Linked DNA regions of Desulfatitalea tepidiphila. The protein of the gene in region 1 interacts with the protein of each later gene in a pairwise test. Links are inferred from orthologs where the notes say so. Each region holds a gene or a part of one and is shown on either strand. Other genes may lie near its edges.

Region 1 (7,672 bases):
TCCCACAGCGCGTAGCCCCAGGGCTTGATCACCATGCAGCCGCGCACCGGAGAGCGCTCGGCCATATCGGATGCGCGCACCACCTGTTGATACCATTCCGGATAGTCTTCGGCGCGGGTCGGGCTGATGGCGCTTTTTGGTTTTTGGGTCATACGATGGCAGTTCCTTTCTTCAAGTGCTCAGCTTCCCATTTATCCACCTCATCCAACAGGACCTCGACCAGTCGCTCCTGGGGCACCTTTCGGACCACCTTGCCCTTCTGGAACAGGATGCCCTGGCCCTTGCCGCCGGCCACGCCGATGTCGGCCTCCTTGGCTTCGCCCGGCCCGTTGACGACACACCCCATGATCGCGATCTTGATGGGCACAGTGCGCGTCAGCAGCGCCTGATCGACCTGCTCGACCAACGACATCAGGTCGATGCCGCAGCGGCCGCAGGTGGGGCAGGAGATGATTTCGGGTCCGCGCTGACGGATGCCCAGGGCTTTCAGGATTTCAAAACCGACCCGGACCTCTTCCACCGGGTCCCGGGTAAGCGATACCCGCAGGGTGTCGCCGATCCCCTCGGCCAGCAGCATGCCGATGCCCAGGGCCGATTTGACCACCCCGGAATAGAGCGATCCCGCTTCGGTGACCCCCACATGCAAGGGGTATTCGGTACGTTGGGCCAGCAGACGGTAGGCCTCCAGGGTGCGGGGCACGTCCGACGCCTTGATGGAAATTTTGATCTGGTCGAAGCCGGTGCGCTCCAGCAGGGCCACGTGGCGCATGGCACTCTCCACCATGGCCTGAGCCGTGGCGCCATTATAGGTTTTAAGCAGATCCTTTTCAAGCGAGCCGGCATTCACCCCGATGCGGATCGGCAGCCCCAGGTCACGGGCGCAATCCACCACGGCCTGTACCTTGCGCTGCCCGCCGATGTTGCCCGGATTGATGCGCAACCCGTCGGCGCCCCGCCGGGCGGCTTCCAAGGCCAGGCGGTAATCGAAGTGGATATCGGCGATCAGTGGAATATGGATCCGGGCTTTGATGTCGGCAATGGCCTCGGCGGCCTGCTGGTCCGGCACGGCCACACGCACGATCTCGCATCCGGCGGACTCGAGCCTCCGGATCTGTGCGACCGTGGCGGCGGCATCCTGGGTGGGCGTGTTGGTCATGGATTGCACGGTGATGGGCGCATCGCCGCCCACCGGCACTTTTCCCACGTGAATCTGTCGGCTCTTGCGTCGTATCATGGGTGCCGTCCCGACCGAATCGGCCGCGCCGCTATCGGATCCCGCAAAAAGGATTGTATCGTTTTTCCCTGCCGATGGTGGTCGCCTCCATGTGGCCGGCGTAGACCGCCACGTCCTCGGGCAGGGTGAACAGTTTGGTATGAATGCTGCGGATCAGGGTGTCGAAATCGCCGCCCGGAAAATCGGTGCGGCCGATGGATCCGGCGAAAAGCGTGTCACCGACGAAAACGGCGTTGTCGGTATAGAGCGAGATGCCCCCGGGGGTGTGGCCGGGGGTGTGGAGCACCTTGAAAACAATGTGGCCGACGGTCACCGTATCGCCGTCTTCGAGCAGCCGGTCCGGTTCGGGCGAATCCTCGGACCGCATGCCCCACATGGCCGCCGCACCGGAGAGTTGAGCGAGCATGGGCGCATCCTGGGGATGGATCATCAGCTCCGCACCGGTGGCCTTTTTGAGGGCCTTGTTGGCGCTGACGTGATCGAAGTGTCCGTGGGTGTTGATGATCGCCTTGAGGGTCAACCGGTCTCTGGCCAATGCCAGAAGGATCTGATCCACATCACCGCCCGGGTCGATGACGGCCGCATGGCGCGTCTCCTCGCAGCCGAGGATATAGCAGTTGGCCTGAAGCGGCCCGACCGGCATGGCGCGAATGATCATGATGATATTTCCTTTCTCGGTGGGGAACCGTTGCGTCGCCTGGACCATTAAAGGTCGTTGATCGCCTGGGATGCGGTCCCGTCGCCGGCCGGGGGCGTCTCGACCGTGGCCAGCTGCCCCTTTTCGATGGCAATGCGGATGCTGTCCAGGATACCGTTGATGAACGAGCCGGATTCCGGAGAACCGAATTTTTTCCCGATATCGATCGCTTCGTTGATGGTCACTTTGGCTGGAATATCGGCGCAGTAGATCAACTCGAACACGGCCATGCGCAAAATATTACGATCCACACAGGCCATGCGCCGCATCTTCCAATTACTGGAATAGGTCTCGATCACGGCGTCGATATCGGCCTTGTATTGCAGCACGCCGTTGACCAGGAGTTCGAAAAAGCTTTGAAAACGCTTGCCTGGTGGAAAACAGCGGCAGTAATCGGTCAGCATCTCCGCACTGAACGCACAACTCATGTCCATGCTGAACAGCGCCTGCATGGCTAATTCTCTGGCTTGTCGACGGGTCCCCATATCAGATCTTTTCCACCGCCCCCATCAGGTTGGCCATCTCGACGGCTGCCAGAGCCGCATCCCAGCCCTTGTTACCGGCCTTGCTGCCGGCGCGCTCAATGGCCTGTTCGAGCGTGTCGGTGGTCACCACACCAAAGATGATCGGCATGCCTGTCTCCATGCTGGCAGCGGCAACGCCCTTAGACACCTCTGCGCTTACATAGTCGAAATGGGGAGTGGCCCCGCGAATGACGGCACCCAGGCAGATGACGGCATCATGCTGCTTGCGGGCCGCCAGCTTCTTGGCCAGCAGGGGTATCTCAAAGGCGCCGGGCACCTTGACGATATCGATGTCTTCCGCTTTGGTGCCACTGCGGGTCAGGGCGTCAACAGCACCACCGACCAGCTTGTCGGTGATAAAATCGTTGAACCGGCTCACCACGATGGCGAACTTTTTCCCTTCGGCCACAAGATTGGCTTCGATGATATTGGGCATCGTTAAACCTCCGATTGAGTGACTGCTCAAAATGTTGTCAGTAAAACCAGGCGGCCGCGCGTGGCGACCGCCCGCCATGTCCGATGGCTCTCCGCAAAAACAGGATTACTGCTCGATCAAATGCAACAGGTGCCCCATCTTCAGCTTCTTGCACTCCAGGTAGCAGCGATTGTGTTCGTTGGGCGCCACCTCGATGGGAACCAGCTCCTCTATGCTCAGGCCGTAGCCGTCCAACCCGACCATTTTCTTGGGATTGTTGGTCAACAGACGCATTTTGCGGACGCCCAGGTTGCGCAACATCTGGGCGCCGATGCCATAATCGCGCAGGTCATCCTTGAATCCCAGCTTGAGATTGGCCTCCACGGTGTCGAGGCCCAGCTTCTGTTGCAGCTCGTAAGCTTTGAGCTTGTTGACCAGTCCGATGCCCCGTCCCTCCTGGCGCAGGTAGATAATCACCCCGGTGCCCTCTTTTTCGATCATGCCCATGGCCCTGTGCAGTTGATCACCGCAGTCGCAGCGCAGAGAACCGAAGATATCCCCGGTCATACACTCGGAATGGACGCGCACCAGCACGGGCTTGTCCGGGCTGATCTCGCCTTTGATCAGGGCGATGTGGGTCAGATGGTCCACGTCGTTTTCAAAAGCGACGATGCGGAAATCTCCGCCGAAAACCGTGGGAATGGCGGTTTCGGCCGCGCGATGCACGAAAAACTCGTTGCGCATGCGGTATTCCACCAGGTCCGCGATGGTCACGATGCCGATGTCATGTTTTTCACTGAACTTTTCCAAGGTCGGCATGCGCGCCATGGTGCCGTCTTCGTCCATGATTTCGCAAATCACGCCGGCCGGTTTCAATCCGGCCAGCCGCGCCAGGTCCACCGATCCTTCGGTCTGGCCGACGCGCACCATCACGCCGCCGTCCCTGGCCCGCAAGGGAAAGATGTGGCCGGGCCGAACCAGATCCCGGGAGGTCGCGTTATCGGCCACCGCCGTCAAGATGGTGGTGGCCCGGTCCGCGGCGGAGATCCCGGTGGTCACACCGCGCTTGGCCTCTATGGAGACGGTGAATCCGGTCTCGAAGGGAGAGGTGTTGTTCTTGACCATCATGGGCAAGTCCAACTTGTCGCACTTTTCACTGGTGAGCGACAGGCAGATCAGCCCGCGGCCGTATTTGGCCATGAAATTAATCGCCTCGGGGGTGACCTTCTCGGCGGCCATGGTAAGATCGCCTTCGTTCTCCCGATCTTCGTCATCCACGAGGATGACCATCTTCCCGGCGGCAATCTCTTCGATTGCCTGTTCGACTGTGATGCGTGACATGGTTCTAAACTCTCCTGTTTCGATTTCGTGCCAATGCACGATGGCTTTTCCAGCGGGCGCTGCTACCGATCCAGAAACCCGGATTTGGCCAAAAGGTCCATACTGACACCAGGGCCGGCGGTCGGGGTTCCGGTTCCCTCCTGGAGGCGTAACACGAATCGCTCCACGTATTTTCCGATGATATCGGTCTCAATATTGAAAAGGTATCCCACACCCTTGCGGCCGATGGTGGTGACGGCGGCGGTATGCGGAATGATGCTCACCTGGAAACCGGCCGTATCGCATTGATTGATCGTCAGGCTGATACCGTCCACGGCCACGGATCCTTTTTGAATCATATAGCGGGTCAGCGCCTGGGGGGCGCTGAAGTCCAGGATCCAGGCGTTGGCATTGATGTCGCGCCGCTCCAGCCGGGCCATACCGTCGATGTGGCCCGACACCAGATGGCCGTCCAGTCGATCGGACAACCGCAGGGCGCGTTCCAGGTTGACCCGTTCGCCAATTTTCAAGGCCCCGAAAGTTGTCTTGGACAGGGTCTCGGGTGACACGTCACAGGTGAACCGACGCCCGGAAAGGGTCACTGCCGTGAGGCAGGCGCCGTTGACGGCAATGCTGTCGCCGATGCGCGTCCCCTGCAGGTCGAAATCTGCCTCAACGGTCAGCACCCGGCCGGTACCGGAGGCGCGCATCGCCGCCAGGGTGCCCATTCCTTCTATAATACCTGTGAACATAAACTATCCACGCTTCGGCCTTGATGCACTCCAAATTGATAAAACTGAAAAAAGTCGCAGAGGCGTCATGCCGGCGAACGCCGGCATCCAGAACCTATTGGAAATACCGGATCCCGGCTTCCGCCGGGTTGACGGGAGAGCGAATTCCGTACGTGTTACGGTGCCGTCAACACTAATCTAAAACAATAAGATCAAAATCCTTCTATACAATCGATCACCGCGCTCGCCACACTGTTCTTTTAAGCCGATCGTCCTGTCCTCCCCCTGGTCTTCATTCGCCCATGTCATGCCGGTATCCCTGCACCAGGATATCCGCCCCCACCCGTTCCACGGTGACGTTCTCGAGGGCCAAGGCCTCTTTCATCCACTGGGGGCCGGGACCGGCGCACATGGGCACACCCTCGCCGGCCAACAGCTTCGGGGCATAAAACAGCGCGAGCTTGTCCACGATGTCCGATCGCAAGGCGCTGCCCGCCACTGTTGCACCGCCTTCGATGAGCACGCTGGCGATGTTCATCCGTCCCAACTGTGCCATCAGTGCCACCATATCGACGAGCACCCCATTCAGGGGGACCTCCAGAATCCGGGCCCCGGCATCGGTCAGCATCCGGTGCCGCTGCCGGTCGGGTTCCGGACCGCACACCAGATAGGTGGGCGCCTCTGAACGCTGCCGAAGCATTTGCGCGTCGGGCGGCATGGCCAGGTGCGTGTCAAGGACCAGGCGGATGGGATCGACGCCCGCTTCGTCCTGTAGACGCGCGGTCAGTTGGGGATCATCCGCCTTGACCGTGCCGATCCCCACCAGGATGGCATCCATGCGATGTCTCATCCGGTGCACCATGGACCGGGCCTCCGGGCCGGTGACCCAGCGGGCATCGCCATTGCTTGTGGCAATGCGGCCATCCAGGGTCGCGGCGATTTTGAGCACCACGAAAGGCCGCCGGGTCCTGACGAATTTGACGAAACTCTCGTTGAGCCGGCGCGCTTCCGCTTCCCGGATGCCACAGACCACCTCGAGGCCGTGATCGCGCAAAAAGGAATTGCCGCCGCCGCGCACATCGGGGTTGGGATCGGCCATTGCGACCACGACCCGCCGGATGCCGGACCGGAGAATTTTCTCCGTGCACGGCGGCGTGCGGCCATGATGGTTGCAGGGCTCCAGGGTCACATAGAGGGTGGCGCCCACCGCCTGTTCGGCGGCATCGTCGAGGGCATGGACCTCGGCATGGGGGCCGCCCACGGCCTGGTGATAACCTTTCCCGACGATCCGTCCGTTTCGGACCACCACGGCACCCACCATGGGATTCGGGGATACCCGCCCCGCCCCCCTGGCCGCCAGTTCAAGGGCGATGGCCATGTATTCGTTGTCGTTCATGCCGCCGTCAGCGTCCGATGATCCGTCTTTTCCATCAACGCTCGCTCAAGAGCGTCTTCAGCTCCGCCACGAAATCATTCACATCCTTGAATTCCCGGTAGACCGAGGCAAAACGTACGTAGGCGATATCGTTCAAGGTGTGGAGCCGCCCCATGATCTTTTCGCCGATCACCCGCGAAGGAATCTCCTTTTCACCGGTTTCACGCAGGTCACGCTCCAGATCATCGATGAAATCCTCGATAACGTTCATGCTGATATCCAGCTTCTGGCACGCCTTCTGAAGCCCGACACGCACCTTGTCCCGATTGAACACCTCGCGCCGCCCATCCTTTTTAACGATCATGATGGGGATCTCTTCGATGTGCTCGTAAGTGGTAAACCGCCGGGCGCAGTCGGTACACTCCCGACGGCGCCGAATCACCGTGCCGTCTTTGCTTACCCGCGAATCGATCACCTTGTTGTCCATCTCCCCGCAAAACGGACACTTCATGGCCCCACCTCCGTGTGACTGCTTGGCAATTGAACGAGTTCCACTCCCGCTTCGGCCAACATCTCCTCGGACATGACATCGGCATAACCGGACTGGTAGACAATCCGAACAATCCCTGCGTTGATGATCATCTTGGCACAAATGGAACAGGGCAGATTGGTGCAGAAAAGATCGGCACCCTTGATGGAAACGCCGTGGTAGGCGGCCTGGATGATGGCATTCTGTTCGGCATGGATACCGCGGCACAATTCGTGCCGCTCACCCGAAGGCACCTTCAATTTCTCCCGCAGGCAGCCCACTTCGAAACAATGGCGGACCTGGCTCGGCGCACCGTTGTACCCGGTGGACAGCACCCGCCGGTCCTTGACGATAATGGCCCCCACTGCGCGCCGCAAACAGGTGGAGCGCTTGGCCACCAGGCAGGCGATATCCATAAAATATTGGTCCCACGAGGGCCTCTCTTCCGGATGCCGCATGGCTAATGCCTTCACTTTAAACTTCTCACTTTACACTTTAAACTTCCGGCGAAGCCGGTCTAAGCATACAATGGAAACGCATTGCACAGCTCGGCCACCTCAATGCGCGTCCGCTCGATCACCCGCTGATTGTCCGGGTCCTTGAGGACCTCGATCATCAATCCCGCGATCTGGTGCATCTCCTGGACCCCCATACCCCGGCTGGTCAGGTAGGGCGTCCCGATGCGCACGCCGCTGGTGACCACAGGTCCGCGCCGGTCGAAGGGCACGGCATTTTTATTGACCGTGATGCCGGCGCGGCCCAGGGCGATTTCGGCCGCCTTGCCGGTAATATCCCATGTGGTCAGGTCGGCCAGCATGAGATGGTTGTCCGTCCCGCCGGAAACCAG
Region 2 (4,904 bases), on another replicon or contig:
GTGGGCGGCGACGTCAAGGTGAAGCCGGGGATGTTGGCCAGGGCCATCTCCACCACCTTGGCCGAAAACCGTTTACCCACCTTGTCGGCATCCGGATCCATGACCGTGATGCGCAGGAAGGCGAAGGCCTCGTCGTTGGTGGCCGGATCGATCTTTTCGGCGTGCACGAGCTGCACGTCCACCGTTCGGAACCGCTCCCGGCCGCCCAGGCTGTCGAACAGGGTGTCGGCGACGATCTCGGCCTTGCGGTCGATGTCCAGGCCGGTCAGCACCACGGTCATGGTGTTCTTGTAGCCGCCCAGGGTGTTGATGCACACCTTGGTGGTCTCCGGCGGCGGTTCGCCCCGGGTGCCTGCGCCCCGCACCCGGTCGGGCCCTTCCTGGGTCAGCGACAGGGTGTCGATCCGCACCGCCACGTCCGGGGTCAGGTAGGTCGGTGCCGCGATTTCATAGAGCAGTTGGGCCGTCACCGTGCCCACCGACACCAGGCCGCCGGTGTCCGGATGCTTGGTGATGACGAAGCTGCCGTCCGGATGCATCTCGGCGATGGGAAACCCTACGTTGCGGTAGGAGGGCACCTCGTGGACGAACGAATAGTTGCCGCCCGTGGCCTGGGCGCCGCACTCGATGATGTGACCGGCGGCATAGGCCCCGGCCAACCGGTCCCAGTCGGTGCGTTGCCAGCCGAAGCGCCAGGCGCAGGGGCCGGCCACCAGGGCGGCATCGGCCACCCGGCCGCAGATCACGATGTCGGCCCCCTGCGCCAGCGCCGCGGCGATGCCCCAGGCGCCCAGGTAGGCATTGGCTGTGATGGGAACGGCGCCGGCATCGGCCAGGGACACCCCCTTGTCCAGGTGGGTGAAGGGTTCACCGGCCTGTTGGAGCGTTTTCAGACGCGGCATCAGATCGTCGCCTTCGATGTAGGCGATTCTGGGCGACAACCCCAGCGTTTGAACGGTGGTCTTCAGTGTCCGCGCCAGGCCCGCGGGGTTCAATCCACCGGCGTTGGCCACCACGCGGATGCCCTTCTCCAGGCATTGGCCCATGACCGCTTCCATCTGTTTGAGGAAGGTGGGCACGTAGCCGCCCTCAGGCGACTTGAGCTTCTTCTGGAAGAGAATCGCCATGGTCAGTTCGGCCAGATAATCTCCGGTCAGCACGTCGATGGGGCCGCCCTGGACCATCTCCCGGGCCGCCGACAGGCGGTCGCCGAAAAACCCGCTACAGTTGGCGATGATCAGTTTTTCAGGATCGCTCATGCGGATCATTCTCCTTTGAATCGGGGCGGGCGTTTTTCCAGAAAGGCGGTGATGCCTTCCCGGGCGTCCCGGGTGCCTGCCACCTCGACCAGTTGGCCGCCGAGGAAGCGCACGGCTTCGGCCAGGGGCATCCGTTCGGCGGCGGCAAAGGCCGCCTTGCCCAACTTGAGGCCGATGGGGCTCTTGGCCGCCAGGGCGGCAAGCACCATGCCCACCTCGGCGTCGAAATCCTCCTCCGGCGCCACCCGGGTGACCAACCCCATCTCCAGGGCTTGGGCGGCGGTGAGCCGCTCGCCGAGCAGGATCATCTCCATGGCCTTCTTGCGGGGCACGTTACGGAAAATCAGGGCGCCGATCATCATGGGAAACAACCCGACGTTGACCTCCGGGGTGCCGAATTGGGCCGACGCCCTGGCGATCACGATGTCGCAGGCCAGCATGAAGCCGGTGCCGCCGGCCAGGCAGTGACCGTTGACGCGCGCCACGGTCGGTTTGGGAAATTCCGCCAGTCGGCTGATGAGCCGGGCATAGCTGTCGAAGTGGCTTCGACGGTCGGCGTCGTCCTGCATGCCGCCGCCCAGGTCGGCGCCAGAACAAAAGGCCTTGTCGCCGGCGCCGGTGATACAGACCACGCGCACACCGTCATCCGCCTGGGCCTGGTCCAGGGCCGAGTGGAACAGGACCACCGCTTCGGGCGTGATGGCATTGCGCGCGGCGGCCCGGTTGATGGTCACGGTGGCCACCTGCCCGTCGACTTGGTAGATCAGATCCTTTTCAGCCATGAACCGCCCTCCTTGATCGTTTCGACGATCATTACGCCGATTTTTACGACGCCCGTGACGACGCCCCTCCGGCGGATGGCGCCCCTGGCGAATCGGCCGCCTCGGGTTCGATATCCACCAGCACCTGCTTGGGCGCCACTTTCTCTCCTTCGGCCACGTTGATCCGCGTGACCACTCCGGAGTAGGGTGCAGTCAGGGTGGTGTCCATCTTCATGGCCGACACCACCACCAGGCCCTGCCCCTGTTCGACCGTCTGGCCTGCGGCGACCAGGATCTGGGTCACCACCGACGGCATGGGCGGCGTAACCGTCTTGGGCCCCGCTTTGGACCCTGACCGGGTACGCATTTGCGGCGCGCGGTCGTCCGACAGGAAAAAAGTGCACCCCTCGATCATCACCGCCTTGCCCTCGGCGGTTTCGACAGCGAACGCCGAGGTCTGGCGGCCGTCCACGATCAGGTGCAACCGGTGCTCGGAAATGCGCTCGAACACCACATGGGCTTCCCGATCGCCGAAGTTCGCGATAAACCCGCTCTCTCCGGACGGTTCCACCGCCAGGGCGATGGTCTCTTCTTTGTATCTCAGCTTCCAATCCATGCAGCCGATCCTCCACTTTCCGGTCCTGGTCGATGGCGGGCTACAGCCGCCAATGGTTCAACGTGTGCCAGGGGCCGGGATGCGCCGCAGTCGCAGCCACCGGCCCTGCCGTACGCGCCCGGGGCGCCATGGCATCGGCCGCATAGGCCATGGCAGCCAGTTCCAGGCGCTTGCGATCCGGCGCCCAGTCGGCGAAATGGGCGGCGATGAAATCAGTATAGGTCTCTCCGGCCTGGAACGGCGCCGAGGCGAGCACATCGAGCAGAAAGTCCATGGGCGTCCGCACCCCCAGCACCACATAGGATGTCAGGGCCCGGATCATCCGCCGGATGGCCAGCTCCCGGGTTTCCGCATGGACCACCAGCTTGGAGAGGATGGGGTCGTACTCCACCGGGACCTCGCTCCCGGCATAAACCCCGCAGTCGTTGCGGACGCCCGGCCCGGCCGGTTCCCGCAAGAATGCAATCCGTCCCGGCGACGGCATGAAGCGCTGCTCGGGGTCTTCCGCATAGATGCGGCATTCGATGGCGTGGCCCCGGCCGCGCACCTCGTCCTGGGTCAGGGCCAGCGGCCGGCCGGCGGCGATCTCGATCTGGTGGCGCACCAGGTCCAGGCCGGTGATCATCTCGGTGATGGGATGTTCCACCTGCAGGCGCGTGTTGACCTCCAGGAAGTAAAAACGGCCGGCCGGGTCCAGGATGAACTCCACCGTGCCCGCGTTCACGTAGCCGGCCGCCCGGGCCGCCGCCACGGCCGCCTGTCCCATCTCGGCGCGCAGCTCGGGGCTCAAGGCCGGGCTGGGGGTCTCCTCGATGATCTTCTGGTGCCGGCGCTGGATCGAACACTCCCGTTCGAAGAGGTGAAGGATTCGGCCCTGGCCGTCGGCCAGGATCTGGAACTCCACGTGCCGCGACTTGGGCAGAAATTTCTCCAGGTAGATGGTGCCATTGCCGAAAGCGGCGGCCGCCTCCCGGGAGGCCGCCCGGCAGGCCTCGGCCAGGTCGTCGGGGCGCTCGACGATGCGCATGCCTTTGCCGCCGCCGCCGGCCGATGCCTTGACGAGCAGCGGGAAGCCGATCCGTTCGGCAGCGGCCGCCCAGGCGCCGGGGGCGTCGGCCGCCTCGATCATGCCCGGTATGATGGGCACCCCGCCCGCCTGCATGATCCGCCGCGCCGTGAGTTTGTCCCCCAGGCTGCGGATCACCTGGGCCGGCGGACCGATGAAGACGATCCTTTCCCGCTCGCAGCGTTCGGCGAAGTCCGCATTTTCGGCCAGAAACCCATAACCGGGATGAACGGCCTCGGCGCCGGTCTGTTTGGCCGCATCGACGATGCGGTCGATGTCCAGGTAACTCTTGGATGGCTCGGCGGGTCCGATGGGCACCGCCTCGTCGGCCTCCAGGGCGTGCAGGGCGTGCCGGTCGGCATCGGAACAGACGGCCACCGTGGCGATGCCCATCTCCTGGCAGGTGCGCATGATCCGCACCGCGATCTCTCCGCGGTTGGCGATCAGAATCTTTTTAAACATGCGGTTCCCCATGGGATTGGCCTCTGCTGTCGGGCATGGGTTACAATGAATGTTACATGCGGAAAATGCCGTAGCCGTGTACATCGCTGCGCAAAGGCGCGTTGAGGGCCGCGGAAAGGCCAAGCCCCAGGACGTCGCGGGTCTTGGCCGGATCGATGATCCCGTCATCCCAAAGGTTGGCGGTGCTGTAATAGGCATCGCCCTCCTTGAGGGCCGCCGCGATGACCGGCTCCCGGATGGCCTCGACCTCCTCCCCGGTCATGGGCGGCTGGCCCGCCCTCGCCCGCTGGTCGTTCTGCAGGGTGATGAGCACGTCGGCCGCCTGGCGGCCCCCCATGACCCCGATCTGGTGGTTGGGCCAGGTCCACAAAAACCGAGGCCCGTATGCCCTTCCGCACATGGCGTAGTTGCCGGCGCCGAACGATGCGCCCACCATGACGGTGAACTTGGGGACCGTGGCCGTGGCCACCGCGTTGACCATTTTATGGCCGTTCTTGGTGATACCCCCGCGCTCGTAATCCCGGCCGATGATAAAACCGGTGATGTTCTGCAGGAACACCAGGGGAATCTGGCGCTTATCGCACAACTGGATGAACTGGGTGCCCTTCAGGGCGCTTTCGGAAAAGAGGATGCCGTTGTTTCCCAGGATGCCCACCGGGTAGCCGTGAATGTGGGCGAAACCGCAGATCAGGGTGGCGCCGTACATCTCCTTGAACTCGATGAACTCGCTGCCGTCCACG

Evidence for each region. The genes of interacting proteins can lie anywhere in the genome.
Region 2: the proteins of ribD (region 1) and DFT_RS17925 interact in binary tests that used the Escherichia coli proteins (3 or more experiments, as listed by UniProt). The link is inferred for Desulfatitalea tepidiphila from one-to-one orthologs.

Annotation. Positions count from the first base shown.
Region 1 is NZ_BCAG01000001.1:30,395-38,066, reverse strand. The notes cover bases 4,266-7,185. They hold ribD (bifunctional diaminohydroxyphosphoribosylaminopyrimidine deaminase/5-amino-6-(5-phosphoribosylamino)uracil reductase RibD), read right to left. Parts: upstream 6,318-7,185; coding sequence 5,214-6,317; downstream 4,266-5,213. Other genes in these bases: DFT_RS00150 (deoxycytidylate deaminase), read right to left, coding at 6,804-7,185; nrdR (transcriptional regulator NrdR), read right to left, coding at 6,352-6,807; DFT_RS00165 (riboflavin synthase), read right to left, coding at 4,274-4,942. Also shown: proS (proline--tRNA ligase), read right to left, coding at 1-152; ispG (flavodoxin-dependent (E)-4-hydroxy-3-methylbut-2-enyl-diphosphate synthase), read right to left, coding at 149-1,234; DFT_RS00185 (MBL fold metallo-hydrolase), read right to left, coding at 1,266-1,892; transcription antitermination factor NusB, read right to left, coding at 1,940-2,416; ribH (6,7-dimethyl-8-ribityllumazine synthase), read right to left, coding at 2,418-2,891; DFT_RS00170 (bifunctional 3,4-dihydroxy-2-butanone-4-phosphate synthase/GTP cyclohydrolase II), read right to left, coding at 2,997-4,211; more of DFT_RS00150, read right to left, coding at 7,186-7,283; glyA (serine hydroxymethyltransferase), read right to left, coding at 7,343-7,672. UniProt on the Escherichia coli protein: Converts 2,5-diamino-6-(ribosylamino)-4(3h)-pyrimidinone 5'-phosphate into 5-amino-6-(ribosylamino)-2,4(1h,3h)-pyrimidinedione 5'-phosphate.
Region 2 is NZ_BCAG01000005.1:23,202-28,105, forward strand. Bases 1,921-4,904 are described here. They hold DFT_RS17925 (acetyl-CoA carboxylase biotin carboxylase subunit), read right to left. Parts: upstream 4,165-4,904; coding sequence 2,677-4,164; downstream 1,921-2,676. Other genes in these bases: DFT_RS17915 (enoyl-CoA hydratase/isomerase family protein), read right to left, coding at 1,921-2,041; DFT_RS17920 (acyl-CoA carboxylase biotin carboxyl carrier protein subunit), read right to left, coding at 2,085-2,636; DFT_RS17930 (carboxyl transferase domain-containing protein), read right to left, coding at 4,217-4,904. Outside these bases: DFT_RS17910 (acyclic terpene utilization AtuA family protein), read right to left, coding at 1-1,259; more of DFT_RS17915, read right to left, coding at 1,265-1,920. UniProt on the Escherichia coli protein: This protein is a component of the acetyl coenzyme A carboxylase complex; first, biotin carboxylase catalyzes the carboxylation of the carrier protein and then the transcarboxylase transfers the carboxyl group to form malonyl-CoA.